One region of the Enterobacter sp. QK-SA4 genome, then DNA from elsewhere that is predicted to be linked to it. Evidence: predicted binding sites of a transcription regulator. Region 1 holds the regulator's gene; each other region holds the start of a gene.
What was found. The regulator sigma-54, encoded in region 1, starts transcription at its own class of promoters, with help from an activator protein. The targets are predictions, from matches to a motif close to GTTGGCACANNTTTCGCTNT.

Region 1 (7,314 bases):
CTTTGTACATCCGGGGGAAGCCGCGCACGGTGACCTGGGTATGGTCACGCCGCAGGATATCGTCATCGCGCTGTCCAACTCCGGGGAGTCCAATGAAATTCTGGCGCTGATCCCGGTACTGAAGCGACTGCAGGTACCGCTTATTTGCATGACCAGCCGTCCGGAAAGCAGCATGGCGCGCGCAGCTGATATTCACCTGTGCGTGAAAGTGCCCAAGGAGGCCTGTCCGCTCGGCCTGGCGCCGACGTCCAGCACCACCGCCGCGCTGGTCATGGGTGATGCGCTTGCCGTCGCGCTGCTCGAAGCCCGCGGTTTTACGCCGGAGGATTTCGCGCTTTCCCACCCGGGCGGCGCGCTGGGGCGCAAGCTTCTGCTTCGGGTTAACGATATTATGCACACCGGGGATGAGATCCCTCACGTCAGTAAAGAAGCCTCCCTGCGTGATGCGCTGCTGGAAATCACCCGTAAGAATCTGGGTATGACGGTCGTGTGCGACGGTCTGATGAAAATTCAGGGGATCTTCACCGATGGCGACCTGCGTCGCGTGTTCGACATGGGTGTAGATGTCCGCACGCTCGGCATTGCCGACGTGATGACGCCGGGCGGTATCCGCGTCCGTCCGGGTACGCTGGCGGTGGATGTGCTGAACCTGATGCAGTCCCGCCATATCACCTCCGTTATGGTTGCCGATGGCGACCAGTTGCTGGGTGTGGTACATATGCATGATCTGCTGCGCGCAGGCGTAGTGTAATGAAGGATAAGACAATGAGTAATGCGGGTGCATCCCTTGCAACCTGTTATGGACCGGTCAGCACCCAGATGATGGCGAAGGCGGAAAACATTCGTCTGCTCATCCTGGACGTGGATGGCGTACTTTCCGATGGCCTGATTTACATGGGCAACAATGGTGAAGAGCTGAAAGCGTTTAACGTTCGCGACGGCTACGGTATCCGCTGTGCGCTCACCTCGGGTATTGAGGTGGCTATCATCACCGGGCGAAAAGCTAAACTGGTAGAAGACCGCTGTGAAACCTTAGGCATTACCCATCTGTATCAGGGTCAATCCGATAAGATGGCGGCGTTTAAGGATTTACTGGGTAAACTGGCTATCGCACCGGAAAACGTGGCCTACGTCGGAGACGATCTGATTGACTGGCCCGTGATGACTGAAGTCGGGCTGAGCATCGCCGTTGCCGATGCGCATCCGCTGCTGATCCCGCGCGCTGATTATGTCACCCACATCAACGGGGGCCGTGGTGCCGTACGCGAAGTCTGCGATCTGCTTTTGCTGGCGCAGGGCAAGCTTGATGAGGCCAAAGGGCAATCGATATGAGTAAAACCAGACGCTGGATTATCATTTTGCTTTCGCTTTTCGCACTGGTATTGATTGGCGTGAACCTTGCCGATCGCGACGATACGCAAACGGAAGTGGTCAACAATAACGATCCAACCTATAAAAGCGATCACAGCGACACCGTGGTCTACAGCCCGGAAGGCGCGCTTAACTATCGCCTGATTGCCCAGCATGTTGAATATTTTTCAGATGACGGTATTTCGTGGTTTACCCAGCCTGTCATGACCACATTTGATAAGGACAAAGTGCCGACGTGGTCAATTAAGTCAGATCGGGCAAAACTGACAAATGACCGTATGCTTTATCTGTATGGTCACGTTGAAGTCAACGCCCTGACCGCTGACTCGCAACTGAGAAAAATTACGACGGATAATGCCCAGATTAACCTGGTAACCCAGGACGTGACCTCGCAGGATCTGGTCACACTGTATGGCACAACATTTAATTCCAGCGGTTTGAGAATGCGCGGGAACTTACGCAGCAAGAACGCCGAGCTGATTGAAAAGGTTAGAACCTCCTATGAAATTCAAAACAAACAAACTCAGCCTTAAAGTAATTATCGCCAGCGCGATGCTGGCGACCAGTCTCCCCGCGCTTGCTGTAACGGGCGATACCGACCAACCGATCCATATCGAGTCTGATACCCAGTCTCTCGATATGCAGGGCAACGTCGTCACCTTCACGGGTAACGTCGTCATGACTCAGGGCACCATCAAAATTAACGCCGACAAAGTGGTCGTGACCCGTCCGGGTGGCGAGCAGGGCAAAGAGATCATTGATGGTTACGGCAACCCGGCAACCTTCTACCAGATGCAGGACAACGGCAAGCCGGTGAAAGGTCACGCCTCGCATATGCACTATGAGCTGGCGAAGGACCTGGTCATCCTGACCGGAAACGCGTATCTGGAACAGCTGGACAGCAACATTACCGGCGACCAGATCACCTATCTGGTGAAAGAGCAAAAAATGCAGGCTTCCAGCGAGAAAGGCAAACGCGTCACGACCGTACTGGTTCCGTCGCAGCTGCAGGACAAAGGCAAAGGCCAGGCCCCGGCACAGAAGAAGAGTAACTAATTCGTTATGGCAACATTAACTGCAAAAAATCTCGCGAAGGCCTACAAGGGCCGCCGTGTCGTAGAAGATGTCAGTCTGACCGTCAACTCCGGCGAAATTGTAGGGCTGCTCGGCCCTAACGGTGCGGGTAAAACCACCACCTTCTACATGGTCGTTGGCATTGTGCCGCGCGATGCCGGCAACATTATCATTGACGATGAAGACATCAGCCTTCTGCCGCTGCACGCGCGCGCGCGTCGCGGGATCGGCTACCTGCCGCAGGAAGCCTCCATTTTCCGTCGTCTTAGCGTTTACGATAACCTGATGGCGGTCCTGCAAATTCGTAACGATCTGACCAGCGAGCAGCGTCAGGATCGTGCCAACGAGCTGATGGAAGAGTTCCACATTGAGCATCTGCGCGACAGCCTCGGTCAGGCACTCTCCGGGGGTGAACGCCGTCGCGTTGAGATTGCGCGTGCGCTGGCCGCAAACCCGAAATTTATCCTTCTGGATGAACCGTTTGCTGGCGTTGACCCGATCTCGGTTATCGACATTAAACGCATCATTGAACACCTGCGTGACAGCGGGCTTGGCGTACTGATCACCGACCACAACGTCCGTGAAACGCTGGCCGTGTGTGAACGCGCGTATATTGTGAGCCAGGGCAATCTGATCGCCCACGGTACGCCGCAGCAGATCCTCGAAGACGATCATGTTAAGCGCGTCTATCTTGGGGAAGACTTCAGACTCTGATAGGGTAGAGGTAACGTAACGCCGAACCGGAGAAAAATGCTCTGAACATGAAGCAAGGTTTGCAATTAAGGCTCAGCCAACAACTGGCGATGACGCCGCAGCTACAGCAGGCAATTCGCCTGTTGCAGCTGTCCACGTTAGAACTTCAGCAGGAGCTCCAGCAGGCGCTGGACAGCAACCCCCTGCTGGAACAAACCGATCTTCATGACGAGGTAGATACTCAGCAGTCACAGGATACAGAAGCGCTCGACACCGCGGATGCACTCGAACAAAAAGAGATGCCCGACGAGCTTCCGCTGGATGCCAGCTGGGATGAAATCTACACCGCCGGAACCCCTTCCGGTACGCGTGCAGACTACCAGGATGATGAGCTACCGGTCTATCAGGGAGAGACCACCCAGTCGCTGCAGGATTACCTGATGTGGCAGGTGGAACTCACCCCCTTCTCCGATACCGACCGTGCGATTGCCACGTCCATTGTTGATGCCGTTGACGACACCGGCTATTTGACCGTCACGCTGGACGATATTCTGGAAAGCATGGGCGACGACGAGATTGAGCTTGAGGAAGTCGAAGCCGTTCTGAAGCGCATCCAGCGTTTCGATCCGGTAGGCGTGGCCGCAAAAGATCTGCGTGACTGTCTGCTGATCCAGCTTTCTCAGTTCAGCAAAGAGACGCCATGGATCGACGAGGCGCGCTTAATCATCAGCGATCATCTGGATCTGTTGGCCAACCACGATTTCCGCAGCCTGATGCGCGTCACGCGGCTGAAGGAAGAGGTGCTGAAAGAAGCGGTGAATCTGATCCAGTCGCTCGATCCGCGCCCGGGACAGTCGATCCAGACCAGCGAGCCCGAGTACGTCATCCCGGACGTGCTGGTCAGAAAACACAATGACCGCTGGGTCGTTGAACTGAACTCAGACAGCATCCCTCGCCTGCAAATCAACCAGCAGTATGCCTCCATGTGCACCAGCGCGCGTAACGACTCCGACAATCAATATATTCGCAGCAATCTTCAGGAAGCGCGATGGCTGATCAAAAGTCTGGAGAGCCGAAATGATACGCTGCTACGCGTCAGCCGCTGTATTGTCGAACAGCAGCAGGCGTTCTTTGAGCAGGGCGAAGAGTATATGAAACCGATGGTACTGGCGGATATCGCCCAGGCCGTCGAGATGCATGAATCAACCATTTCCCGTGTCACCACGCAGAAGTATCTGCACAGTCCACGCGGTATTTTTGAGCTTAAGTATTTCTTCTCCAGCCATGTGAATACCGAGGGCGGCGGCGAAGCGTCGTCAACGGCCATTCGTGCCCTGGTGAAGAAGTTAATCGCCGCGGAGAACCCCGCGAAGCCACTAAGCGACAGTAAGTTAACCACCATGCTGTCCGATCAGGGTATTATGGTGGCACGTCGTACTGTTGCGAAGTATCGAGAGTCTTTATCCATTCCGCCGTCCAACCAGCGTAAACAGCTGGTCTGACACAACCGATAAGGAAGACACTATGCAGCTCAACATCACTGGACAAAACGTCGAAATTACTGAGGCTTTACGTGACTTCGTGAACGCGAAGTTTGCAAAACTCGAGCAGTATTTCGAAAGGATCAATCAGGTCTATATTGTGTTGAAAGTGGAGAAAGTGACTCATATCTCGGATGCCACCCTGCATGTTAACGGGGGTGAACTGCATGCCAGTGCGGAAGGGCAAGACATGTACGCTGCTATCGACGGCTTGATTGATAAGCTTGCACGACAGCTCAATAAACATAAAGATAAACTGAAACAACACTAATTGTCCGGGCAGTTAACGGGTGCAGGACGGCCTGTTGTGAAACACAACAGGCCATTTGTACAGTTAGCGCTTAGGTGAAATTATGATGAACAACGATTCCGCTCTTCAACTGAGCAATGTCCTTAACCAGGAATGTACCCGCAGTGCGGTTCACTGCCAGAGCAAAAAACGTGCGCTGGAGATCATCAGTGAACTGGCTGCCAAACAGCTGGGCCTGCCGCCGCAGGTGGTGTTCGAAGCGATTCTGACCCGTGAAAAAATGGGCAGTACCGGTATCGGCAACGGCATCGCGATCCCGCACGGCAAACTGGAAGAGGATACCCTGCGTGCCGTTGGTGTGTTTGTGCAGCTTGAAACACCCATCGCTTTCGATGCCATTGATAACCAGCCCGTCGATCTCCTCTTCGCGCTGCTGGTGCCCGCTGACCAGACAAAAACCCATCTGCATACGCTGTCGCTGGTCGCAAAACGTCTGGCCGATAAAACCATTTGCCGTCGACTGCGCTCGGCCCAAAGTGATGAAGAGCTCTATCAAATTATCACTGAAGCAGAAGGCAATCAGGATGATGCATAACCAGGAGATGGCCTTCACATCTGTTGTCCTGAGGAGAAACGGAACATGGTGCTGATGATTGTCAGTGGTCGTTCAGGGTCGGGGAAATCCGTTGCTCTGCGCGCCCTGGAAGACATGGGTTTTTACTGCGTCGATAACCTGCCGGTCGTGTTGTTACCCGACCTGGCCCGCACGCTGGCGGAGAGACAAACCTCTGCCGCCGTCAGTATCGACGTTCGCAACATGCCTGAATCGCCAGAGATCTTCGAACAGGCCATGAGCAACCTGCCTGACGCGTTCTCGCCTCAGCTGCTGTTCCTTGATGCAGACCGCAATACGCTGATCCGCCGCTACAGCGATACCCGTCGCTTGCACCCGCTATCCAGCAAGAACCTCTCTCTGGAGAGCGCTATCGATGAAGAGAGCGACCTGCTGGAACCGCTGCGTTCCCGTGCCGACCTGATTGTCGACACCTCTGAGATGTCCGTTCACGAGCTGGCGGAAATGCTGCGTACCCGGCTGTTGGGTAAACGCGAGCGCGAATTGACGATGGTGTTCGAATCCTTCGGCTTTAAGCACGGTATTCCAATCGATGCGGATTACGTTTTCGACGTGCGCTTCCTGCCGAACCCGCACTGGGATCCGAAGCTGCGTCCAATGACCGGTCTGGATAAGCCGGTGGCGGCGTTCCTCGACCGGCACACAGAAGTACACAATTTTATCTACCAGACGCGAAGCTACCTTGAGCTATGGTTACCTATGCTGGAGACAAACAATCGTAGCTACCTGACGGTGGCGATTGGCTGTACCGGCGGTAAACATCGTTCGGTTTATATCGCCGAACAGCTGGCCGACTATTTCCGCTCGCGCGGGAAGAACGTTCAGTCCCGTCATCGCACGCTGGAAAAACGTAAAACATGACCGTAAAACAAACCGTTGAGATCACCAATAAGCTGGGTATGCATGCACGCCCGGCGATGAAGCTGTTCGAGCTGATGCAGGGTTTCGATGCCGAGGTTCTGCTGCGGAATGACGAAGGTACCGAAGCGGAAGCGAACAGCGTGATTGCGCTGCTGATGCTGGATTCCGCCAAAGGGCGCCAGATTGAGGTTGAAGCCACCGGTCCTCAGGAAGAGGAAGCTCTGGCGGCGGTGATTGCCCTGTTTAACGCAGGGTTCGACGAAGATTAAGGTCTGCTATTCAGGCGGGTAGCGCTGCGCTTACCCGCTCTACATAAGATTATTACGCTGCATAAACCCCTCTCCACCCAGCTGATTCATCTGGCGCATAATCCACGCCTGACGGCTTCGCACGTACCCTGATGGGGCACTAGCCTTAAAGCGGATAGGGTTCGGTAACACAGCGGCCAGTAGCGCCGCTTCTGACATGCTCAGACGGCTGGCTGGCTTATTGAAATACCGCTGTGCGGCAGCTTCCACGCCAAATATGCCGTCGCCAAACTCAGCGACGTTCAGATAGACGGTCAGAATGCGTTTTTTGCTCCAGACCGTTTCCATTCCCAGGGTCAACCCCGCTTCCAGCCCTTTTCGCAACCAGCTTCGACCATCCCACAGAAACAGATTTTTGGCCGTCTGCTGCGACAAGGTTGACGCACCGCGCACGCGGTTTTCATGGCGTTCGTTATGGGCTAGCGCCTTCTCAATGGCCGCCACGTCGAACCCCCAGTGCTCCGGGAATTTCTGGTCCTCCGCCGCGATGACCGCCAGCCCCATGAACGGTGAGATCTCGTCCATGCTCACCCAGTCAGAGTGGGCAACGTAGCCGAAATCGCCGCTGAACCACGCGCTAAG
Region 2 (7,314 bases), 530 kb from region 1:
GCTTCACTGGGGCGGCGGTACGCCAACCTATCTGAATAAAGCGCAAATAAGCCGCCTGATGACCCTGCTGCGCGGCAATTTCAGTTTTAACGCCGACGCTGAAATCTCGATCGAAGTCGATCCGCGTGAAATTGAGCTCGATGTACTGGATCACTTACGCGCCGAAGGCTTCAATCGTCTGAGCATGGGCGTGCAGGATTTCAATAAAGAGGTTCAGCGTCTGGTGAACCGCGAGCAGGACGAAGAATTTATCTTTGCCTTACTCAATCACGCGCGTGAGATTGGTTTCACCTCGACCAATATTGACCTGATATACGGCCTGCCAAAGCAGACGCCGGAAAGCTTCGCCTTCACCCTGAAGCGCGTGGCCGAACTCAACCCGGACCGCCTGAGCGTCTTTAACTATGCGCATCTGCCGACGCTCTTTGCCGCTCAGCGCAAAATAAAAGATGCCGATCTTCCTTCTGCCCAGCAGAAGCTGGATATTCTGCAGGAAACCATTACCTCGCTGACCGAAACCGGCTATCAGTTTATCGGGATGGATCACTTTGCTCGTCCGGATGACGAGCTGGCGATTGCTCAGCGTGAAGGCGTTCTGCACCGTAACTTCCAGGGCTACACAACCCAGGGCGATACCGATTTGCTGGGGATGGGCGTCTCTGCTATCAGCATGATTGGTGACTGTTACGCGCAGAATCAGAAAGAGCTGAAGCTTTACTATCAGCAGGTTGATGAAACGGGCAACGCGCTGTGGCGAGGCATCGCGTTAACGCGCGACGACTGCATCCGGCGCGATGTGATTAAGGCGCTAATCTGCAACTTCCGTCTCGATTTCAGCGACGTTGAGTCGCAGTGGGATCTGCACTTCAGCGATTATTTTGCGGAAGACCTGAAGCTGATTGCACCGCTGGCGAAAGACGGGCTGGTGGATGTGTCGGAGAACGCGATTGAGGTCACGCCGAAAGGGCGTCTGTTGATCCGTAATATCTGCATGTGCTTTGACGCGTATCTGCGTCAGAAAGCGCGACTGCAGCAGTTCTCGCGGGTGATTTAAGGCGCATTGCCAAAAGCACTAAACGTAGGCCGGGTAAGGCGAAGCCGCCACCCGGCTTTTACGTTCAACTCGCTAGCTAAACAGCCCAACCAGCGCCGCACACAACATAGCCGCAACGGCTGTTTGTGGCGTGTGGCTTTCAGCGGCTCCGCTAGAGAGCATATTCACGATTGTTTCCAGCATGATGTTCACCCCCAATTTCCGGGCACGATCATACAAAACTCATCGGAACAGTAAAGCGCAAAATAACGGCAATTTGCGCTCAATTAATAACCTTTACACAGCGGCGTGCGATCACTCCATTCCCAGCTCTTTAAGCTTGCGCGTCAGGGTATTACGTCCCCATCCCAGCAGGCGAGCGGCTTCCTGCTTATGACCCTGCGTATGACGAAGCGCGGTAGTTAACAGCGTACGCTCCATCTCTGGCTGAGCTTCAGACAGCAGATTTTGATGACCGGAACGCAGCGCACGGTCGGCCCACTGCGCCAGAAGCGTCGCCCAGCTGTCCGGCAGCGCGTGCCCGGTACTGCTTTCAGGCGCGGTCGCTTCAAACAGCTCGGCCGGTAAATCCTGAATCAGCACCTCCTGCCCGGCAGCCATCACGGTTAACCAGCGGCAGGTATTTTCCAGCTGACGCACGTTGCCCGGCCACGCGAGACGCGTCAGAGCGGCATCGGTTTCCGGGTGAAGCTGCTTGGCTTCCACACCCAGCTCGCGGGCGGCTACCTGCAGAAAATGGCGTGCCAGGCGGGGAATATCTTCCCGACGCTCACGCAGCGGCGGCAGATGAACGCGGATGACGTTCAGACGGTGGAATAAATCCTCACGGAATTTTCCTTCCTGAACGCGTTGCTCCAGGTTCTGGTGGGTCGCGGCGATAATACGCACGTCCACCTTCACAGGCGCATAGCCGCCCACGCGATAAAACTGCCCGTCGGCCAGCACGCGCAGCAGGCGGGTCTGGACATCCAGCGGCATATCGCCGATCTCATCCAGGAACAGCGTACCGCCGTCAGCCTGTTCAAACCGCCCCTGGCGAATGGTATTGGCGCCGGTGAATGCCCCTTTTTCATGGCCGAACAGTTCGGACTCAATCAAATCCTTCGGGATCGCCGCCATATTCAGGGCGATGAACGGCGCTTTTGCCCGCGGGCTGTGGCGGTGCAATGCATGCGCCACAAGCTCTTTACCGGTTCCCGACTCACCGTTAATCAATACGCTGATGGACGAGCGGGACAAACGACCGATAATGCGAAACACGTCCTGCATCGCCGGCGCTTCGCCGATGATATCTGTCGTTGGCCCAAAATCGGGCGCGTGGCGCGGCTGTTGCTGCTCCTGATAATGGCTAATCGCGCGCTCAACCAGCGCCACCGCTTCGTCGATATCAAACGGTTTGGGCAGGTAATCGAACGCCCCTTGTTGATAGGCGCTCACTGCGGCATCCAGATCGGAGTGCGCGGTCATTATGATGACCGGAAGCATAGGGTGGCGTTGTTTGATCTGCTTTAACAGCGCCAGCCCGTCCATGCCCGGCATACGAATATCCGAAAGCAGAACATCTGGCGTTTTGGTGGTGAGTGCGTCGAGCACTTCGCTGCCGCTCTCAAACGTCGTGCAGCTTAATCCTGCCCCTGTGAGCGCGCGTTCAAGCACCCAACGGATGGAGCTATCGTCATCGACTACCCAGACTATCCCTCGTTGCATAAACGTCACCTTTATTTTTTAATCGGCAGGAAAACCGAAAACTCGGTATGTCCCGGCCAACTGGTAAATTCAATTTTCCCGGAGTGTTGATCGATCAAACTGCGGGCAATGGATAAGCCCAGGCCGGTTCCGCCTTCGCGACCGCTTACCATCGGGTAGAACAGGGTGTCCTGCAAATGCGATGGAATGCCGGGCCCGTTATCCTCAACGTCGATTCGGGCGGCCAGCCGGTAGCGCACGCCGTGTAACGTGAGCTGGAAGGCGGTGCGGGTGCGTAAAATAATCTCACCGCCTTCAGGCCCCAGCGCCTGCAGGGCATTACGCACAATATTCAACAGGACCTGCTCAATCTGGTCCGGGTCATGGGCCAGTTCCGGCAGGCTTGGGTCGTAATCACGTACTAGCGTGACGTTCTCTGGCAGCTCCATTGAGACGAGCTTCACCACCCGCTCAGCCACTTTATGGATGCTTTCCGTGACGTGCATTCCCGGCTGCTGCGGACCGAGAAGACGGTCTACCAGATTCCGCAGACGGTCCGCCTGCTCAATGATGACGTTGGTATATTCCGCCAGCGCGGGATCGGGCAGCGCCTTGGTCAGAAGCTGCGCCGCGCCGCGTAATCCACCCAGCGGGTTTTTGATTTCATGCGCCAGACCGCGCACCAGATCACGGGCGGCAATCTGCTGCGCATGCTGAAGCTGCTCCTGGCTAAGTCGACGCTGATTATCCATCGGCGCCATTTCCAGCAGGATCAGACCATCGGGAAGACGTTGCGCGGTTAACGACAGAATGTGCGAGCGCCCGTCGATCACCAGCGTGACTTCGTTATCGGTAAACCCCTGGCCAGCCTGCAAACTTTCCTGCATCAGGCCAATATTCAGCGAAAAATAGCTCAGGAGTTCAGGAAGCGGGGTGCCGAACAGTTTACGTGCGCTTTGGGCGAGCAGCTGCTGCGCGGCCGGGTTGGCGTAATGAACGGCCAGCTCGTCATCGACCAGCAATATGCTGTTAATCAAAGAATTGAGGATCTGCCCAGCATCGGGCAGCGTGCCAGTTGCCATTCAGCAGTCTCCTGGAGTCGTTTGCACTAATTTAGTGCAGTATAGCGTTTTCGGCGTAAAAAGCGCGTGAGATCAGGTTGTTGGTGGAGAAAAAAGCCCATCCGGAGATGGGCTAAAAGTTTCCACGGCAACTACCCCCGGCGTTTATCACGCCGGGTAAAACAACTTTTATTAAACGCTGTAGTACAGTTCGAACTCAACCGGGTGTGGAGTCATACGCACGCGGTCGTTCTCTTCCATACGCAGGGCGATGTAAGCATCGATAGCGTCGTCAGTGAATACGCCACCTGCAGTCAGGAACTCGCGGTCTGCGTCCAGCGCCTGCAGGGCTTCTTCCAGAGAGCCAGCAACCTGTGGGATCTCTTTCGCTTCTTCTGGCGGCAGGTCGTACAGGTTTTTGTCCATCGCTTCGCCCGGGTGGATCTTGTTCTTGATACCGTCCAGACCGGCCATCAGCAGTGCTGCGAAGCACAGGTATGGGTTAGCCGCTGGGTCCGGGAAGCGAACTTCGATACGACGCGCTTTAGGAGAAGCCACCACCGGGATACGGATAGAAGCAGAACGGTTACGTGCAGAGTAGGCCAGCATCACTGGCGCTTCGTAGCCCGGGACCAGACGCTTGTAGGAGTTCGTAGTTGGGTTCGCCAGGGCGTTGATCGCTTTAGCGTGTTTGATAACACCACCGATGTAATACAGCGCCTGCTCGGACAGACCGGCATATTTGTCGCCAGAGAACAGGTTGGTACCGTTCTTGGACAGAGACATGTGGCAGTGCATACCGGAACCGTTATCGCCAAACATTGGTTTTGGCATGAAGGTCGCGGTTTTACCGAAACGGTGCGCAACGTTGTGCACAACGTATTTGTAGATCTGAATTTCGTCCGCTTTTTTGGTCATGGTGTTGAAGCGGGTTGCCACTTCGTTCTGACCAGCAGTAGCCACTTCGTGGTGGTGAGCTTCAACAACCAGACCCATCTCTTCCATCACCAGACACATAGTGGAACGAATGTCCTGTGCAGAGTCGACCGGAGGAACCGGGAAGTAACCGCCTTTCACGCCAGGACGGTGACCTTTGTTACCGCCTTCGTATTTGGTGGAGGAGTTCCATGCACCTTCGATGTCGTCGATAGCCACGTGGGAGCCAGAAATAGAGGCACCGAAGCGGATGTCATCGAACAGGAAGAATTCTGGCTCTGGCCCGAACAGAACGGTGTCTGCGATGCCGGTAGAACGCAGGTACTCTTCAGCGCGTTTCGCGATAGAACGTGGGTCGCGGTCGTAGCCCTGCAGCGTGCCTGGCTCGAGGATGTCGCAACGGATGATCAGGGTTGGTTCTTCGAAGAACGGATCAATGACCGCAGTGGTCGCGTCTGGCATCAGAACCATGTCGGATTCGTTAATGCCTTTCCAGCCACCAATGGAGGAGCCGTCAAACATTTTGCCTTCTTCAAAGAATTCGGCGTTCACCTGATGAGCAGGGATTGTGACGTGCTGTTCTTTACCTTTGGTATCGGTGAAGCGCAGATCAACAAACTTCACTTCATGTTCGTTCAGCATCGTCAAAACGTGTTCAGCGGACATACTTAACTCTCCAGATTGGTCATTGTCGTCGTGGTAACGAGGTCTTCAATTTCTGTTTGTACTGGCTGATGCCATGTATTTTTTATAAAGCGAAATCTGTGCCAACTTTTAAATCACCCCAAAAAGGCGTTATCATGCGCACCATAGTGCAAAAGGGCTGCACCACAATGGATTTGTTGCACCAGTATAGTGCTTCAATGTGAACATTGAGCACCATATTGGTGCAATTTACGTTAAAGTGCCCTTTTACCGCTCCGTGAAAGCGATCACAAAGCATCTCTGCGATACTTGTTTGCGGGGGATGTTTGTGATCCTGTTTTGTAGTGCGATTAATCCGTGTACAATAACGCGCTATTTCTAAATGCCTGAGGCAAAGTTGTGATCGAAAATTTGCGTAACATCGCCATCATCGCGCACGTAGACCATGGTAAAACTACCCTGGTCGACAAGCTGCTGCAGCAATCCGGTACGTTTGATGCGCGTGCCGAAACCCAAGAACGCGTGATGGACTCCAACGATTTGGAGAAAGAGCGTGGGATTACCATCCTCGCGAAAAACACCGCGATTAAATGGAATGACTACCGTATCAACATCGTTGATACCCCAGGGCACGCCGACTTCGGTGGCGAAGTTGAACGTGTAATGTCCATGGTAGACTCCGTTCTGCTGGTCGTTGACGCAATGGATGGCCCAATGCCACAGACGCGCTTCGTGACCAAAAAAGCTTTTGCCCATGGTCTGAAGCCAATCGTTGTTATCAACAAAGTTGACCGCCCTGGCGCGCGTCCTGACTGGGTTGTTGACCAGGTCTTCGACCTGTTCGTTAACCTCGACGCGACCGACGAGCAGCTGGACTTCCCTATCGTTTACGCATCTGCGCTGAACGGTATCGCAGGTCTGGACCACGAAGACATGGCTGAAGACATGACCCCGCTGTATCAGGCGATTGTTGACCGTGTTCCTGCACCAAACGTCGATCTCGACGGCACCCTGCAGATGCAGATCTCTCAGCTCGACTACAACAACTACGTTGGCGTAATCGGCATTGGTCGTATCAAGCGCGGTAAAGTGAAGCCTAACCAGCAGGTTACTATCATCGATAGCGAAGGCAAAACCCGTAACGGTAAAGTCGGTAAAGTACTGACTCACCTGGGTCTTGAGCGTATCGAGAGTGACGTTGCGGAAGCGGGCGACATCATCGCTATCACCGGTCTGGGTGAACTGAACATCTCCGACACCATCTGCGATCCGCAGAACGTCGAAGCGCTGCCAGCCCTGTCCGTTGATGAACCAACCGTATCCATGTTCTTCAACGTCAACACCTCTCCGTTCTGTGGTAAAGAAGGTAAATTCGTTACCTCTCGTCAGATCCTTGACCGCCTGAACAAAGAGCTGGTGCACAACGTTGCGCTGCGCGTTGAAGAAACCGAAGATGCTGATGCATTCCGCGTTTCTGGTCGTGGCGAGCTGCACCTGTCTGTTCTGATTGAGAACATGCGTCGTGAAGGTTTCGAAATGGCGGTTTCCCGTCCGAAAGTAATCTTCCGCGAGATCGACGGCCGTAAACAAGAGCCATTCGAAAACGTAACGCTGGACGTTGAAGAGCAGCATCAGGGTTCTGTGATGCAGGCTCTGGGTGAGCGTAAAGGCGACCTGAAAAACATGAATCCAGATGGCAAAGGCCGCGTACGTCTCGACTACGTGATCCCAAGCCGTGGCCTGATCGGCTTCCGTTCTGAGTTCATGACCATGACCTCCGGTACCGGCCTGCTGTACTCCACCTTCAGCCACTACGACGACGTTCGTCCGGGCGAAGTGGGCCAGCGTAACAACGGCGTACTGATCTCCAACGGTCAGGGTAAAGCTGTTGCGTTTGCGCTGTTCGGTCTGCAGGATCGCGGTAAGCTGTTC
Region 3 (7,314 bases), 3.1 Mb from region 1:
GGTTTCTGGCGTATGGCCGGAGAGTATGATTACCTGATGCGCGTCCAGGTGGCCGACATGAAGCGCTATGATGATTTCTACAAGCGGCTGGTGAACAGCGTACCGGGTTTGTCGGACGTCACCTCAAGCTTCGCCATGGAACAGATTAAATACACCACAGCATTACCCATTGAATAACTTCGTAAAATACCTTCAGGAACAAACCGCGTGCGATTATTTGCCCAATTAAGCTGGTACTTTCGTCGGGAGTGGCAACGCTACCTCGGTGCAGTCGCCCTGCTTATTATTATTGCCATCCTGCAGCTGATCCCGCCGAAAGTGGTGGGATACGTCGTGGATGGCGTCACCGAACAGCATTACACCACCGCACGGGTGTTGATGTGGGTCGGCACGCTGGTGCTGACGGCGGTCATTGTTTATCTGCTGCGCTACGTCTGGCGCGTGCTGCTGTTTGGTGCGTCCTATCAGCTGGCCGTTGAGCTGCGTGAAGATTTTTACCGCCAGCTGAGCCGACAGCATCCCGAATTTTATCTGCGTCATCGCACCGGGGATCTCATCGCCCGTGCGACGAACGACGTCGATCGCGTGGTCTTTGCCGCCGGGGAAGGGGTGCTGACGCTGGTGGACTCGCTGGTGATGGGCTGCGCGGTGCTGATCGTGATGTCCACACAGATCAGTTGGCAGCTGACCCTGCTTGCCCTGCTGCCGATGCCGATCATGGCGCTGGCGATCAATCGCTATGGCGAACAGCTGCACGAGCGCTTTAAGCTGGCCCAGGCGGCGTTTTCGTCGCTGAACGATCGCACCCAGGAGAGCATGACCAGCATCCGCATGATCAAAGCGTTTGGTCTGGAAGACCGTCAGTCTGCGCTGTTTGCCGCCGATGCGGCAGACACGGGGGCGAAAAACATGCGCGTCGCGCGTATCGACGCCCGTTTTGACCCGACGATTTATATCGCAATCGGCATGGCAAATATGCTGGCCATTGGCGGCGGAAGCTGGATGGTGGTGCAGGGCACGCTTACCCTGGGGCAATTGACCAGCTTTGCGATGTATCTGGGTCTCATGATCTGGCCGATGCTGGCGCTGGCCTGGATGTTTAACATCGTGGAGCGCGGCAGCGCCGCCTACAGCCGAATTCGCGCCATGCTGGCCGAAGCGCCGGTGGTCATCGACGGCAGTGAAGCCGTACCGGAAGGGCGCGGCGTCATGACCGTCGACGTCCGCAAGTTTGTCTATCCGCATACGGAGCATCCGGTGCTGGAGAACGTCAGCTTTACCCTGCAGCCAGGGCAAATGTTGGGCATCTGCGGCCCGACGGGATCCGGCAAAAGTACCGTGCTCTCTCTGCTTCAGCGCCACTTTGACGTCACCGAAGGCGATATCCGCTTCCACGATATTCCCCTGACCAGACTGCTGCTGGACGAGTGGCGCGGTCGCCTGGCGGTCGTCAGCCAGACGCCGTTTTTATTTTCGGACACCGTGGCGAACAACATTGCCCTGGGACGCCCTGGGGCGACGCAGGACGAGATTGAACATGTGGCGCGTCTGGCCAGCGTACATGATGATATTTTGCGTCTGCCGCAGGGGTACGAAACGGAAGTTGGGGAACGCGGCGTTATGCTGTCCGGCGGGCAAAAGCAGCGTATCTCCATTGCCCGCGCGCTGCTGCTGAATGCTGAAATCCTGATCCTGGATGATGCGCTTTCCGCCGTGGACGGCCGTACCGAGCATCAGATCCTGCATAACCTTCGCCAGTGGGGTGACGGACGCACGGTGATTATCAGCGCCCACCGTTTGTCGGCGCTCACCGAAGCCAGCGAAATTGTGGTCTTACAGCACGGGCACATTGCCCAGCGCGGTCAGCATGAAACGCTTGCCGAGCAGCCGGGCTGGTATCGCGATATGTACCGCTATCAACAGCTTGAGGCGGCGCTGGACGATGCGCCGGAGCAGGATGAGGAGGCCGCCAATGCGTAAGCTCGGAACGATGTGGCCGACGCTCAAGCGTCTGCTGGCCTACGGCTCGCCGTGGCGTAAACCGCTCTCCGTGGCCGTGCTTTTACTCTGGATAGCGGCGATTGCTGAGGTGAGCGGTCCGCTGCTCATCAGCTATTTTATCGACAACATGGTCGCCAAAAGCTACCTTCCGCTTGGGCTGGTGGCGGGTTTAGGCGTGGCCTACGTTGGCCTGCAGCTGGCGGCGGCAGGGCTGCACTATGCTCAGTCGCTGCTGTTTAACCGCGCAGCCGTGGGCGTTGTTCAGCAGCTGCGTACGGATGTGATGGACGCGGCGCTTCGCCAGCCGCTTAGCGAGTTTGATATCCAGCCGGTCGGGCAGGTGATTTCGCGCGTGACCAACGATACCGAGGTGATCCGCGATCTGTACGTTACCGTGGTCGCGACGGTGTTACGCAGCGCGGCGCTGATTGGCGCGATGCTGGTGGCGATGTTCAGCCTCGACTGGCGCATGGCGCTGGTGGCGATCACCATCTTCCCGGCGGTGCTGATTGTCATGGTCATTTACCAGCGCTACAGCACGCCAATCGTGCGTCGGGTGCGCGCGTATCTGGCCGACATCAACGATGGCTTCAATGAAGTGATCAACGGCATGAGCGTCATCCAGCAGTTCCGCCAGCAGGCCCGCTTTGGCGAACGCATGGGGGAAGCCAGCCGTTCGCACTACATGGCGCGTATGCAGACGCTGCGGCTTGATGGTTTCCTGCTGCGTCCGCTGCTGAGCCTTTTCTCGGCGCTGGTGCTTTGCGGGCTGCTGATGCTCTTCGGGCTGAGCTCAAACGGTACGATTGAAGTGGGCGTGCTGTACGCGTTTATCAGCTATCTCGGACGCCTTAACGAGCCGTTGATAGAGCTTACCACCCAGCAATCGATGCTGCAGCAGGCGGTGGTCGCCGGTGAGCGCGTGTTTGAGCTGATGGACAGGCCGCGCCAGGCCTACGGCAATGACGAGCGTCCTCTGCAAAGCGGGACTATCGCCTTTGATAACGTCTCGTTTGCCTATCGCGAAGACCGGCTGGTGCTGCAGGACATCACGCTTGACGTTCCGTCGCGCGGTTTCGTGGCGCTGGTGGGGCATACCGGCAGCGGTAAGAGCACGCTCGCCAGCCTGTTGATGGGCTATTACCCGGTCACGCACGGCGAAATCCGCCTCGACGGGCGCCCGCTCGCGTCTCTCAGCCACACCGTGTTGCGTAAAGGCGTCGCGATGGTGCAGCAGGATCCGGTCGTGCTGGCCGATACTTTCTACGCGAACGTGACCCTTGGCCGAGACTACTCCCAGGAGCAGGTCTGGGACGTGCTGGAAAAAGTGCAGCTTGCAGAGCTGGCGCGCGGGTTTAGCGATGGGATCAATACCAAACTGGGCGAGCAAGGGAACAATCTCTCCGTCGGGCAAAAGCAACTTCTGGCGCTGGCGCGGGTGCTGATTGAAACCCCGCAGATACTGATTCTGGATGAAGCGACGGCCAGTATTGACTCCGGCACCGAGCAGGCCATCCAGCAGGCGCTGGCCGCCGTACGCGACCATACGACGCTGGTGGTGATTGCCCACCGTCTTTCCACCATCGTCGATGCCGATACTATTCTGGTGCTGCATCGCGGACAGGCCGTTGAACGCGGTACCCACCGTGAACTGCTGGAAGCAAAAGGTCGCTACTGGCAGATGTACCAGCTGCAGCTGGCGGGCGAAGAGCTGGCGGCCAGCGTGCGTGATGAAGAGTCGCTTAGCGCCTGATGCACCAAAATGAGGCGACGCGCTAACAGTCATTCCTGTTGGTGCAAAACGGAAACGCACCCTGCACCGGCATGGTGCGTTTTTTTTCACCTGTTCGTTTATTAAGGCCGCGTAATGCTCTGTGCGCCGCCGTTCCCCCTCGTTTTCATTTCTGGCACACCCCTTGCAATACCTTCTGCGTAAGCTGCGGCCATTACCGAATTCTGACTGGAGGGGATCTATGAAGCTGGTTACGGTTGTAATCAAACCATTCAAACTCGAAGACGTGCGTGAAGCGTTGTCTTCAATGGGTATTCAGGGACTGACTGTCACCGAAGTGAAAGGCTTTGGTCGTCAGAAGGGTCATGCCGAGCTTTATCGCGGGGCGGAATACAGCGTTAACTTTCTGCCAAAAGTAAAAATTGATGTCGCGATTGCTGACGATCAGCTTGATGAAGTCATTGATGTCATTAGCAAAGCGGCCTATACCGGCAAAATTGGCGACGGCAAAATTTTCGTTGCCGAACTGCAGCGCGTCATTCGCATCCGTACCGGCGAATCTGACGAAGCGGCATTGTAAATAACGCCTGGCACACAGTGATAGGGATCGAGAAAATGAAGATAGCAACACTCAAAACGGGTCTGGGTTCGCTGGCGCTGCTGCCGGGCCTGGCGCTGGCTGCTACCCCTGCGGTGGTCGACAAAGCCGATAACGCCTTTATGATGATCAGCACCGCGCTGGTGCTGTTCATGTCAATTCCGGGCATTGCGCTGTTCTACGGCGGTCTGATCCGTGGCAAAAACGTTCTCTCCATGCTGACGCAGGTTGCCGTGACGTTCGCACTGGTCTGCGTGCTGTGGGTGGTTTACGGTTACTCGCTGGCGTTCGGCACGGGCAACGCGTTCTTTGGTAACTTCGACTGGGTGATGCTGAAAAATATTGAGCTGACCGCGCTGATGGGCAGCTTCTATCAGTATATCCACGTTGCGTTCCAGGGCTCCTTCGCCTGTATTACCGTCGGGCTGATTGTGGGCGCGCTCGCCGAGCGTATTCGTTTCTCTGCCGTGCTCATCTTCGTGGTGGTCTGGATGACGCTCTCCTATGTGCCGATTGCGCACATGGTCTGGGGTGGCGGTCTGCTGGCAACGCACGGCGCGCTGGACTTCGCGGGCGGTACCGTTGTACACATCAACGCCGCGGTAGCGGGCCTGGTGGGCGCCTACTTGATTGGAAAACGCGTGGGCTTCGGTAAAGAAGCGTTCAAACCGCACAACCTGCCGATGGTGTTTACCGGTACGGCTATCCTCTACTTTGGCTGGTTTGGCTTCAACGCCGGCTCGGCAAGTGCAGCAAACGAAATCGCCGCGCTGGCCTTCGTGAACACCGTTGTGGCCACGGCCGGTGCAATCCTCTCCTGGGTGTTTGGCGAGTGGGCGGTACGCGGTAAACCGTCACTGCTGGGTGCCTGTTCGGGTGCCATTGCCGGTCTGGTTGGCATTACGCCAGCGTGTGGTTATGTCGGCGTGGGTGGTGCGCTACTGGTCGGCCTGGTGTCCGGTCTGGCGGGTCTGTGGGGCGTGACCGCACTGAAACGTGTGCTGCGCGTTGACGACCCATGCGATGTGTTTGGTGTTCACGGCGTGTGCGGTATCGTGGGTTGTATCATGACCGGTATCTTCGCCGCGAAATCGCTCGGTGGCGTGGGCTACGCAGAAGGCGTGACCATGGTTCATCAGGTGCTGGTGCAGCTGGAAAGTATTGCAATCACCGTTGTCTGGTCTGCCGTTGTCGCTTTCATTGGCTATAAGCTGGCGGATATGACGGTGGGTCTGCGCGTACCGGAAGAGCAGGAACGCGAAGGTCTGGACGTCAACAGCCACGGCGAGAATGCGTATAACGCCTGATAAACAGCAAAACGGCAACTTCGGTTGCCGTTTTTAATGTTTATTCCCTCTCCCCATGGGAGAGGGTCAGGGTGAGGGCATCAGGCTGTACACAATCACCCGCGATTACGCATTACCCCTTCCTGCACCGTAGACGCGACCAGCACGCCGTCCTGAGTATAAAACTCCCCACGCACAAACCCACGCGCGCTCGACGCTGACGTACTCTCCACGCTGTAAAGCAGCCACTCATTCATGTTGAACGGACGGTGGAACCACATGGAGTGATCGATCGTCGCAACCTGCATCCCTTTTTCCAGGAAACCAACGCCGTGCGGCTGCAGCGCCACCGGCAGGAAGTTGAAATCTGACGCATAGCCCAGCAGATACTGATGCACGCGGAAATCTTCCGGCACGGTCCCGTTAGCCCGGATCCAGACCTGGCGCTTCGGCTCGGCGGTATGGCCTTTCATCGGGTTGTGGAACTCAACCGGGCGGATCTCCAGCGGCTTATCGCAGAGAAACTTCTCTTTGACCTGCGGCGGAAGCAGATGCGCCAGCGCGCGGGCGATATCCGTCTCTGACTTTAAAGAGTCGGGTGACGGAGCCGGGGGCATCACCTTTTGATGTTCGTAGCCGGGTTCCGGCGCCTGGAAAGAGGCGGTCATGTAAAAGATCGGCTTGCCGCTCTGAATGGCCGCTACGCGGCGCGCGCTAAAGCTGTTGCCGTCTCGCAGGACTTCAACGTCATACACAATCGGTTTTGCGCTATCGCCAGGGCGTAAGAAGTAGCTGTGGAATGAATGCACCAGACGGTCTGCCGGGACAGTCTCCTTTGCTGCGTACAGTGCCTGTCCGACGACTTGCCCCCCGAAGACCTGGCGTAAGCCGAGATCTTCGCTCTGTCCGCGAAAGAGTCCTTCCTCAATTTTTTCCAGATTCAGTAATGTCAGCAGATTGTTCAGTGCCTGACTCATAGTTGTCCTCAATAAACGCCGTAGCGAAAGATAGGCAGAGTATAACGCAGAAATGAAAGTGGTCCGATGGGTAGAATAATCTGAATATCGGCACGTTTTCAGGCATAAATCGGTGATCTGTGCCACACTTAGATACGTTATGTGATTGAAACGACATCGGATGGGATCGATCCCGCTGGTGCATTGATAAGGAGACTTCAATGAAACTCGTGCCCATGCTAAGTGGTGTAGCTATTGCGGTGGCGTTGTCCGCCTGTGCCGGTAAGAGTGCCCAGGTGCCGGTACCAGCAGCCGACCCGAACGGGATTAATACCCTTTCACAGCAATCCATTCAGCAGCCTAATGTTTCCGGTACCATCTGGATTAAACAGAAAGTTGCGCTGCCGCCGGATGCGGTATTAACCGTAACGCTGTCTGATGCTTCTCTGGCCGACGCACCGTCGAAAGTGGTGGCCCAGCGTGCCGTTCGTACTGAAGGCAAGCAGGCGCCGTTTAGCTTCGTGTTGCCGTATAACCCGTCGGACGTGCAGCCTAACGCCCGTATCCTGCTGAGCGCAGCGGTAACCATCAACGGCAAGCTGGTGTTTATCACCGATACGGTCCAGGAAGCGATCAACAACGGTGGGACAAAAATCGACCTGAACCTGGTGCCGGTACAGCAGACCGAAGTGCCGGTCGCACCGCAGACCAATCAGCCGTCCCTGCCAACCCCACCGACTC
Region 4 (7,314 bases), 490 kb from region 1:
GCCGTAGCCGACGAACGGGTGATCGGCGCGCGTGTCGCGGGCGTGGCCGCTGGCGCGCACCATCGGGCCGACGTTGCTGAAGTCGCGGGCAATTTCCGGGTCAAGGCGGCCGATGCCGACGGTGCGCTGCTCGATGTTTGGCGTGCTGAGCAGCATGTCCACCAGCTCCTGCACGTCGCGGCGCATCTGCTGCGCCAGCTGACGGGTCTGGATCATGTCGTCCTTCAGCAGGTCGCGGCGGATCCCGCCGATCAGGTTCAGGCCGTAGGTTTTACGCGCCCCGGTGAGGATCTCCGCCATCTTCATTGACGCCTCGCGCACGCGGAAGAACTGCATAAACCCGGAGTCAAAGCCGACGAAGTGGCAGGCCAGGCCGAGGTTCAGCAGGTGCGAGTGCAGGCGCTCCACCTCCAGCAGAATGGCGCGGATCATCTGCGCGCGCTCCGGTACCACGATCCCCATGCCGTTCTCCACCGAGGTGGTGTAGGCGGTGCTGTGGGCGAAGCCGCAGATGCCGCACACGCGGTCAGAGAGGAACGTCACCTCGTTGTAGCCCATGCGGGTTTCCGCCAGCTTTTCCATGCCGCGGTGGACGTAGAACAGGCGGTAGTCGGCGTCGATGATGTTCTCGCCGTCGACGAACAGGCGGAAGTGGCCCGGTTCGTCAGAGGTGACGTGCAGCGGGCCGATCGGCACCACGTTGTTCTTCTTGCTGCCCAGCTCGTTGATGAATTCGTAGGTTTCGCTGTCAGTGGTCGGCGCCGGGCGCTGGCGGTAGTCCATGCTGTCTTTGCGCAGCGGATAGAGTTCGTCCGGCCAGTCGTCCGGCAGCACCAGGCGGCGCTCGTCCGGCAGGCCGACCGGCACCAGGCCGTACATGTCGCGCACCTCGCGCTCGCCCCAGACGGCAGCGGGCACGCGCGGCGTGACGGACGGGTATTCCGGCTTAGCCGGGTCGACTTCGACGCGCACGGTGAGCCAGCACTTTTCGCCCTGCTCCATCGACATCACGTAGTACACCGCATAGTTGCCGCACAGCTGGCGCTCGTCGTTGCCGAACAGCACCGACAGCCAGCCGCCCTGCTGGTAGTACAGAAACTCGACCACTTCCGGCAGATAGTTCACCTTAATGGTGACGGTTACCTGGTCTTTAGTTTGCCAGGACTCCTCCAGCACCACGCCGGGGAAAGTCTGATGCAACGCGGCGAGATACTGCTGACCTTTCTTTTCTTCAGACATAAATACTCTCTTTAATCACGCCACCAGCAAGGAGACGAACGCTAAAAATGCAAAACCAAAACCGGCCCAGGTGATGCGCGACGTTTCCACAAAACGCAGGCGCGCCATGCTGTTTTCGAACAGGGCAATCACCAGCACGCCGACCAGCAGCTTGAAGGCGGCAACCACGACGGCCAGCATCAGACCGCCCGCGGAGAAGTGCGTCATCTGCCCCCACGGGAAGAAGACGCCGACAAACATCTGCAGCACCACCAGCTGTTTGAGGCTGATGCCCCACTTCAGCACCGCGAAGCCGTAGCCGCTGTACTCGGTAAGCGGCCCTTCCTGCAGCTCCTGCTCGGCTTCCGCCAGATCGAACGGCAGTTTGCCCATCTCAATAAACGTGGCGAACGCGCAGGCGCACAGCGCCAGCACCAGCGGGATCGAGCGGGACACCGGCCAGTGGTAAACGGTGTGGGTGATAAAGCTGATGTGGGTGGAACCCGCGACCTGCGCGGCAACCCACAGCCCCAGCAGCAGAATCGGCTCGACCAGCACGCCGAGCATCGCCTCGCGGCTGGCACCGATGCCGGTAAACGGGCTCCCGGTGTCCAGGCCCGCAATCGCAAAGAAGAAGCGGGCGATGGCGAAGAGGTAAATCAGCGTGATCAGATCGCCAAGCACGGGCAGCGGCGACGCCACCGTCACCACCGGCAGCGCGGTGGCGATGGTCAGCATCACGCCCACCATCACAAACGGCGTCAGGCGGAAGACCCAGCCTGCGGCGTCCGGGGCCACACTCTGACGGGAGAGCAGTTTAAAGAGATCGCGGTACTCCTGGAGCACCCCGGGCCCGCGACGGTTGTGCATCCGGGCGCGCGCCACGCGCGTGATGCCCGAAAGCAGCGGCGCAGCGGCGAACAGCACCAGCGCCTGAAGAATTGCCAGTAACAGACTCATGTCAGGCTCCTCGTGAAATCACAATGACCACCAGCACCGCCAGCTCGATGACCGCCAGACGGCGGAACAGCGCGGGCGCGGCGGCGCTCTGCCAGCCGGGTACCCAGCCCACCGGGTTCAGCCAGTGGCGCAGCTTCAGCACGCCGGCGAAGTTCTCCTTCACCGGCATGGCAAAACCGTGGGCGGTGATGACCATCGACTGTTCGTGTTCGTAGCCGCAGGCCCACGCCGCTCCGCGCGAGCGGGAGGCGAGCCGGTCGCGCTTGAAGAACAGCATCAGGACGAGCGGCAGCAGCGGTGCGCCAATCAGCAGCAGCGCTATCATGGGCTGAGAGACGGTGGTATTCGCCACGGTCAGCGGCAGCGGAATGGCGTTGCCCAGCAGCGGCAGCAGCCACGGCGCGGCGACGCCGCCCGCGATGCAGCACAGCGCCAGCGCGACCACGCTCACGCCCATCAACAACGGTGCGCAGCAGGCGTTTTCCGCTTCGCGGGTGCGCGGCGCGCCGAGGAAGGTCACGCCGTAGACTTTCGCCATACACATCACCGCCAGCGCCCCGGTTATCGCCAGACCGACCGCCAGCAGCGGGCCGAGCAGGCGTGCAATAAATGCGTCGCTCTGGCCGAGCGCGAAGAAGGACTGGTAGATCACCCACTCCCCGGCAAAGCCGTTCAGCGGCGGCAGCGCGGCCATTGCCATCAGACCCACCAGCATGGCGAGCGAAATGACGGGCATCTTTTTGCCAATCCCGCCCAGCTTTTCGATATCCCGATGGCCGGTGCGGAAACAGATGCTTCCCGCGCCGAGGAACAGCGTGCTTTTAAACAGGCTGTGGTTGACGAGGTGATAAAGACCGCCGATAAACCCGGCGGCAATCAGCGCCGGCTGGTTGAGCGCCAGCCCGGTCACCCCCGCGCCAATGCCGAGCAGGATGATGCCGATATTTTCAAGCGTGTGGTACGCCAGAAGACGCTGGATGTTGTGCTCCATCAGCGCGTAAAGGCCGCCGACGAACGCGGTGACCATTCCCGCAATCAGCAGCACGACGCCCCACCACAGCGGCGGTTGTCCGCCGGTCAGCGTAATCACCAGAATCCCGAACAGACCCACTTTCATCACCACCACAGAAAACAGCGCGGCGGCGGGCGCGGAGGCATTCGCATGCGCCTGCGGCACCCAGCCGTGCAGCGGGATGATGCCAGCGAGCAGGCCAAAGCCGAGCGTGCCCAGCAGCCAGACGTCGTTCCCCAGCGGATGCCCGTTGAGCGCAGCGAAGTCCAGCGTGCCAAAGCGTTGCCACACCAGCCAGCAGGCCAGCGCCAGCAGCAGCGTTCCGAGGCGTCCCAGCGCAAACCACAGCTTGCCGGAGGCGCTGCAGCCCGTCAGGAACACGCCGCACAGCGCCATGATTTCCGCCATCACCACCAGCGCGCCGAGATTGCTGGCGATAACGGTGCAGACCGCAGTCGCCATCAGCAGGTTAACCAGCAGGCCGTTAGCCCTGGCGTGCGGATGGCGGTGCCAGTCGATATTGAACAGGCTGATAAACAGTCCGCACAGGCCAAACGTCACCAGCCAGATGGCGTTCAGGGGCGCGATCTCCACGTTGTGGCGAATCAGCGGCATCACGGTCTCAGCGGACTGGCCGCCGAGCAGGACAACGCCGCCTGCTGCCAGCGTCATCAGGCTAGCCACCGCCCCGCCGAGCCCGGCGATCGCGCCGCTCAGGGTTTTATGGAATGAGAAGATCAGCGCCAGAACAGCGGCGCCAGCAAAACAGGCTACCGCGCTGGTAATCATCATCGCCGCGTTCATTTCGCCCCCTCGTTAAGCGCCTGTAGCAGAGAAAGGTCGCCAAAATCACTGTTGATGGTCAGCTCGCGTTTACGCTTGCTGGTACGGGCGATGTCGCGAATGTTAACCAGAATCAACGCCTTAGTCGGGCAGGTGCGCACGCAGGCCGGACCCTGCTCATCGAAGCTGCACAGGTCGCATTTCACCGCAACGGCACGAATGCCGGGCACCCAGTCCAGCAGCGTGCTTACGCGTGCCGGAGCCGGTGGCGCGGGCGGGGCTTTTGGCGAGTTGGCGTTCGCCGGAATATGCAGCGGACGGCTGCCGGAAAATTCAATCGCGCCGAACGGGCAGGCAATGCCGCACAGCTTGCAGCTTACGCACAGGCTTTCGTTCAGCTGGACAGCGCCATCAACGCGGGTGATGGCATTCACAGGGCAGACGCCCGCGCAGGGGGCGTCTTCACAGTGATGGCAGAGCTGCGGGGCAGACTCTTTTTCATTACGCATGACGTGCAGGCGCGGCATGGACTGCAGCCCATGCAGGCGATGCGTTTCCGAGCACGCCGCCTCACAGGTTCGACAGCCAATACAGACCGTCGAGTCAGCAATTACAAAACGGTTCACCGGGTTATCCTCTGGTGATAGTCATTTTTGACGAAAAACTGTCTTGTCGACACTTCTCGACACGCAGGAGTCAGGCCACGTTCGCTGAGGTATTTCCATCCATCAGCTGCTTCAGGTTGACCGGGAGATCGTGTTCAACGGCGGCGTACAGGCCGTTATAGACCGGCGCGATTTTTTCCAGATAGTGCTCCAGCACCTGCTGGCGATCGCGGTTGCTGACGTGGCCGTCCACCATGCCGTCGGCCATCAGCTGCGCCTTCGCAATACACTGTTTTTCGCCGTCTTTTGTCTCGAGGTGGTACTCAATGGTGTGGCTGTTGAAGTTATCCGCCAGGGTAACGTTGATGATGAAATGGCCGAACAGGACGAAGCGCATGTCGCCCTGCGCCGCGCAGCTCATCGCGTGGTGAAGACGCGCTTTCGAGAGGGTTATGCCCTGAACCAGAGAGTTGCAGTAGAGGTGCCACTGGTCCTGCAGCTGCTGATGACGCTGCGCGATGTAATCCGCTTTTTCGCTGATTTCCCAAATAGTCATAGAAGGTATCCGTTTAATGGAGATAGCGGCTGTTAAGCAGATTCCATGCCAGTTTTTATCTTACTGATTTTAAATAGATTTAATTACAAAACTGCTGTCAACGCCGCGGTGTCGACGTGTCATTTCGACAGCGTTGACATCGTCACGCCTTAACAAAAATCAAGCTGGCACCGTTATTGCATTCAATGGCGCAATTCATTGAGGAGGCGTCATGCACGAAATCACCCTCTGCCAGCGGGCTCTGGAACTTATCGAACAGCAGGCAGTGCAAAACCACGCGAAGCGCGTCACCGGCGTCTGGCTGAAAGTCGGGGCGTTTTCCTGCGTTGAGCCCAGCGCCCTGAATTTCTGTTTTGAGCTGGTGTGTCGCGGCACGCTGGCGGAAGGCTGCGAGCTCCATATCGAAGAGCAGCAGGCTGAGTGCTGGTGCGAGCAGTGCCAGCAGTACGTCACCCTGCTGTCATCAAAGGTTCAGCGCTGTCCGCAGTGTCAGAGCACCGGTCTTCGCATCGTGGCGGACGACGGCATGCAGATCCAACGCCTCGAAATCGAGAAGGAGTAAAGTATGTGTAGCACCTGCGGTTGCGCCGAAGGCAACCTGTATATAGAAGGGGATGAACACCGTCCCCATTCCGCGTTTCGCTCCGCGCCCTTTTCGCCTGCCCCGCGGCCTGCTGCGGCGCTGACCGGTATCACCTTCGCCCCGCAACGCTCCGCTGCGGGCGATCTACACTACGGCCACGGCGAAGCGGGTACCCACGCGCCGGGCATCAGCCAGCGCCAGATGCTGGAGGTGGAAATCAACGTGCTGGACAAAAATAACCAGATCGCCGCCCGCAACCGCGCGCGCTTTGCCGCCCGCAAACAGCTGGTGCTGAACCTGGTCTCCAGCCCCGGCTCCGGCAAAACCACGCTGTTAACGGAAACGCTCAAACGCCTGAACGGGCGCGTCTCCTGCGCGGTGATTGAAGGCGACCAGCAAACCGTTAACGACGCGGCGCGCATTCGCGAAACCGGCACCCCGGCGATTCAGGTCAATACTGGCAAAGGCTGCCACCTGGATGCGCAGATGATTGCCGACGCCGCCCCACGTCTTCCGCTGGCGGATAACGGCATTCTGTTTATTGAAAACGTCGGCAACCTGGTCTGCCCGGCGAGCTTCGATCTGGGCGAACGCCACAAGGTGGCGGTGCTTTCGGTGACCGAAGGCGAAGACAAACCGCTGAAGTACCCGCATATGTTTGCCGCCGCGTCTATCATGCTGCTGAACAAAGTTGACCTGCTTCCGTACCTGAACTTCGACGTGGATAAGTGCCTGTCCTGCGCCCGGGAAGTGAACCCGGAGATTGAGATCCTGCTGGTCTCCGCCACGCGCGGCGACGGCATGGAAGCCTGGCTGAACTGGCTGGAGAGTGAACGATGTGCATAGGTGTACCGGGACAAATCCATTCCATTGACGGGAACCAGGCCAAAGTGGAGGTCTGCGGCATCCTGCGCGACGTGGACCTGACGCTGGTGGGCAGCAGCGATGAAACGGGCGCATCGCGTCTCGGCCAGTGGGTGCTCGTCCACGTAGGGTTTGCCATGAGCGTGATTAACGAAGCGGAAGCCCGCGACACGCTGGATGCATTGCAAAACATGTTCGACGTGGAGCCTGACGTGGGCGCGCTGCTGTACGGCGAGGAGCGTTAGCCATGCGTTACGTTGATGAATACCGCGCGCCGGAGCAGGTGCTGCAGCTTATCGGGCACCTGAAAACGCGCGCGGCGCTGCTGGAATACACGGCGGAAAACCCGTTGCGGATCATGGAGGTGTGCGGCGGACATACGCACGCCATCTTCAAATTTGGCCTCGACCAGCTGCTGCCGGAGAACATCGAGTTTATCCACGGCCCCGGCTGCCCGGTGTGCGTGCTGCCGATGGGGCGCATCGACAGCTGCATCGAAATTGCCAGCCAGCCCGACGTCATTTTCTGCACCTTTGGCGACGCGATGCGCGTGCCGGGGAAAAACGGCTCGCTGCTGCAGGCGAAAGCGCGCGGGGCCGACATCCGGATCGTCTATTCGCCGATGGATGCCCTGACGCTGGCGGAGGACAACCCCGCGCGCAGGGTGGTGTTTTTTGGCCTGGGATTTGAAACCACCATGCCCGCCACCGCCATCACGCTGCAGCAGGCGAAA

Region 2: a site for sigma-54 is predicted at 5,490-5,509, ahead of glnA (glutamate--ammonia ligase). Genes of this name have one in related genera too.
Region 3: a site for sigma-54 is predicted at 3,905-3,924, ahead of glnK (P-II family nitrogen regulator). Genes of this name have one in related genera too.
Region 4: a site for sigma-54 is predicted at 5,298-5,317, ahead of hypA (hydrogenase maturation nickel metallochaperone HypA). Genes of this name have one in related genera too.

What each region holds. Positions count from the first base shown of each region.
Region 1 covers NZ_JBXFXH010000007.1:540,832-548,145, reverse strand. Annotated here, with positions in the region: gene kdsD (arabinose-5-phosphate isomerase KdsD) at 1-751, shown strand, start outside; gene kdsC (3-deoxy-manno-octulosonate-8-phosphatase KdsC) at 766-1,332, shown strand; gene lptC (LPS export ABC transporter periplasmic protein LptC) at 1,329-1,904, shown strand; gene lptA (lipopolysaccharide ABC transporter substrate-binding protein LptA) at 1,873-2,427, shown strand; gene lptB (LPS export ABC transporter ATP-binding protein) at 2,434-3,159, shown strand; gene rpoN (RNA polymerase factor sigma-54) at 3,207-4,640, shown strand; gene hpf (ribosome hibernation promoting factor) at 4,663-4,950, shown strand; gene ptsN (PTS IIA-like nitrogen regulatory protein PtsN) at 5,033-5,524, shown strand; gene rapZ (RNase adapter RapZ) at 5,570-6,424, shown strand; gene npr (PTS phosphocarrier protein NPr) at 6,421-6,693, shown strand; gene mtgA (monofunctional biosynthetic peptidoglycan transglycosylase) at 6,733-7,314, opposite strand, start outside.
Region 2 covers NZ_JBXFXH010000007.1:15,224-22,537, forward strand. Annotated here, with positions in the region: gene hemN (oxygen-independent coproporphyrinogen III oxidase) at 1-1,054, shown strand, start outside; gene AC1VYI_RS01595 (YshB family small membrane protein) at 1,127-1,237, opposite strand; gene glnG (nitrogen regulation protein NR(I)) at 1,349-2,761, opposite strand; gene glnL (nitrogen regulation protein NR(II)) at 2,773-3,822, opposite strand; gene glnA (glutamate--ammonia ligase) at 3,994-5,403, opposite strand; gene typA (ribosome-dependent GTPase TypA) at 5,782-7,314, shown strand, end outside.
Region 3 covers NZ_JBXFXH010000007.1:3,679,653-3,686,966, reverse strand. Annotated here, with positions in the region: gene AC1VYI_RS19420 (Lrp/AsnC family transcriptional regulator) at 1-177, shown strand, start outside; gene AC1VYI_RS19415 (SmdA family multidrug ABC transporter permease/ATP-binding protein) at 208-1,980, shown strand; gene AC1VYI_RS19410 (SmdB family multidrug efflux ABC transporter permease/ATP-binding protein) at 1,973-3,754, shown strand; gene glnK (P-II family nitrogen regulator) at 3,975-4,313, shown strand; gene amtB (ammonium transporter AmtB) at 4,349-5,638, shown strand; gene tesB (acyl-CoA thioesterase II) at 5,734-6,594, opposite strand; gene AC1VYI_RS19390 (YbaY family lipoprotein) at 6,795-7,314, shown strand, end outside.
Region 4 covers NZ_JBXFXH010000007.1:1,034,899-1,042,212, reverse strand. Annotated here, with positions in the region: gene AC1VYI_RS06615 (hydrogenase large subunit) at 1-1,239, opposite strand, end outside; gene AC1VYI_RS06610 (respiratory chain complex I subunit 1 family protein) at 1,255-2,178, opposite strand; gene hycC (formate hydrogenlyase subunit 3) at 2,180-3,994, opposite strand; gene AC1VYI_RS06600 (4Fe-4S dicluster domain-containing protein) at 3,991-4,599, opposite strand; gene hycA (formate hydrogenlyase regulator HycA) at 4,670-5,134, opposite strand; gene hypA (hydrogenase maturation nickel metallochaperone HypA) at 5,346-5,696, shown strand; gene hypB (hydrogenase nickel incorporation protein HypB) at 5,700-6,563, shown strand; gene AC1VYI_RS06580 (HypC/HybG/HupF family hydrogenase formation chaperone) at 6,554-6,826, shown strand; gene hypD (hydrogenase formation protein HypD) at 6,829-7,314, shown strand, end outside.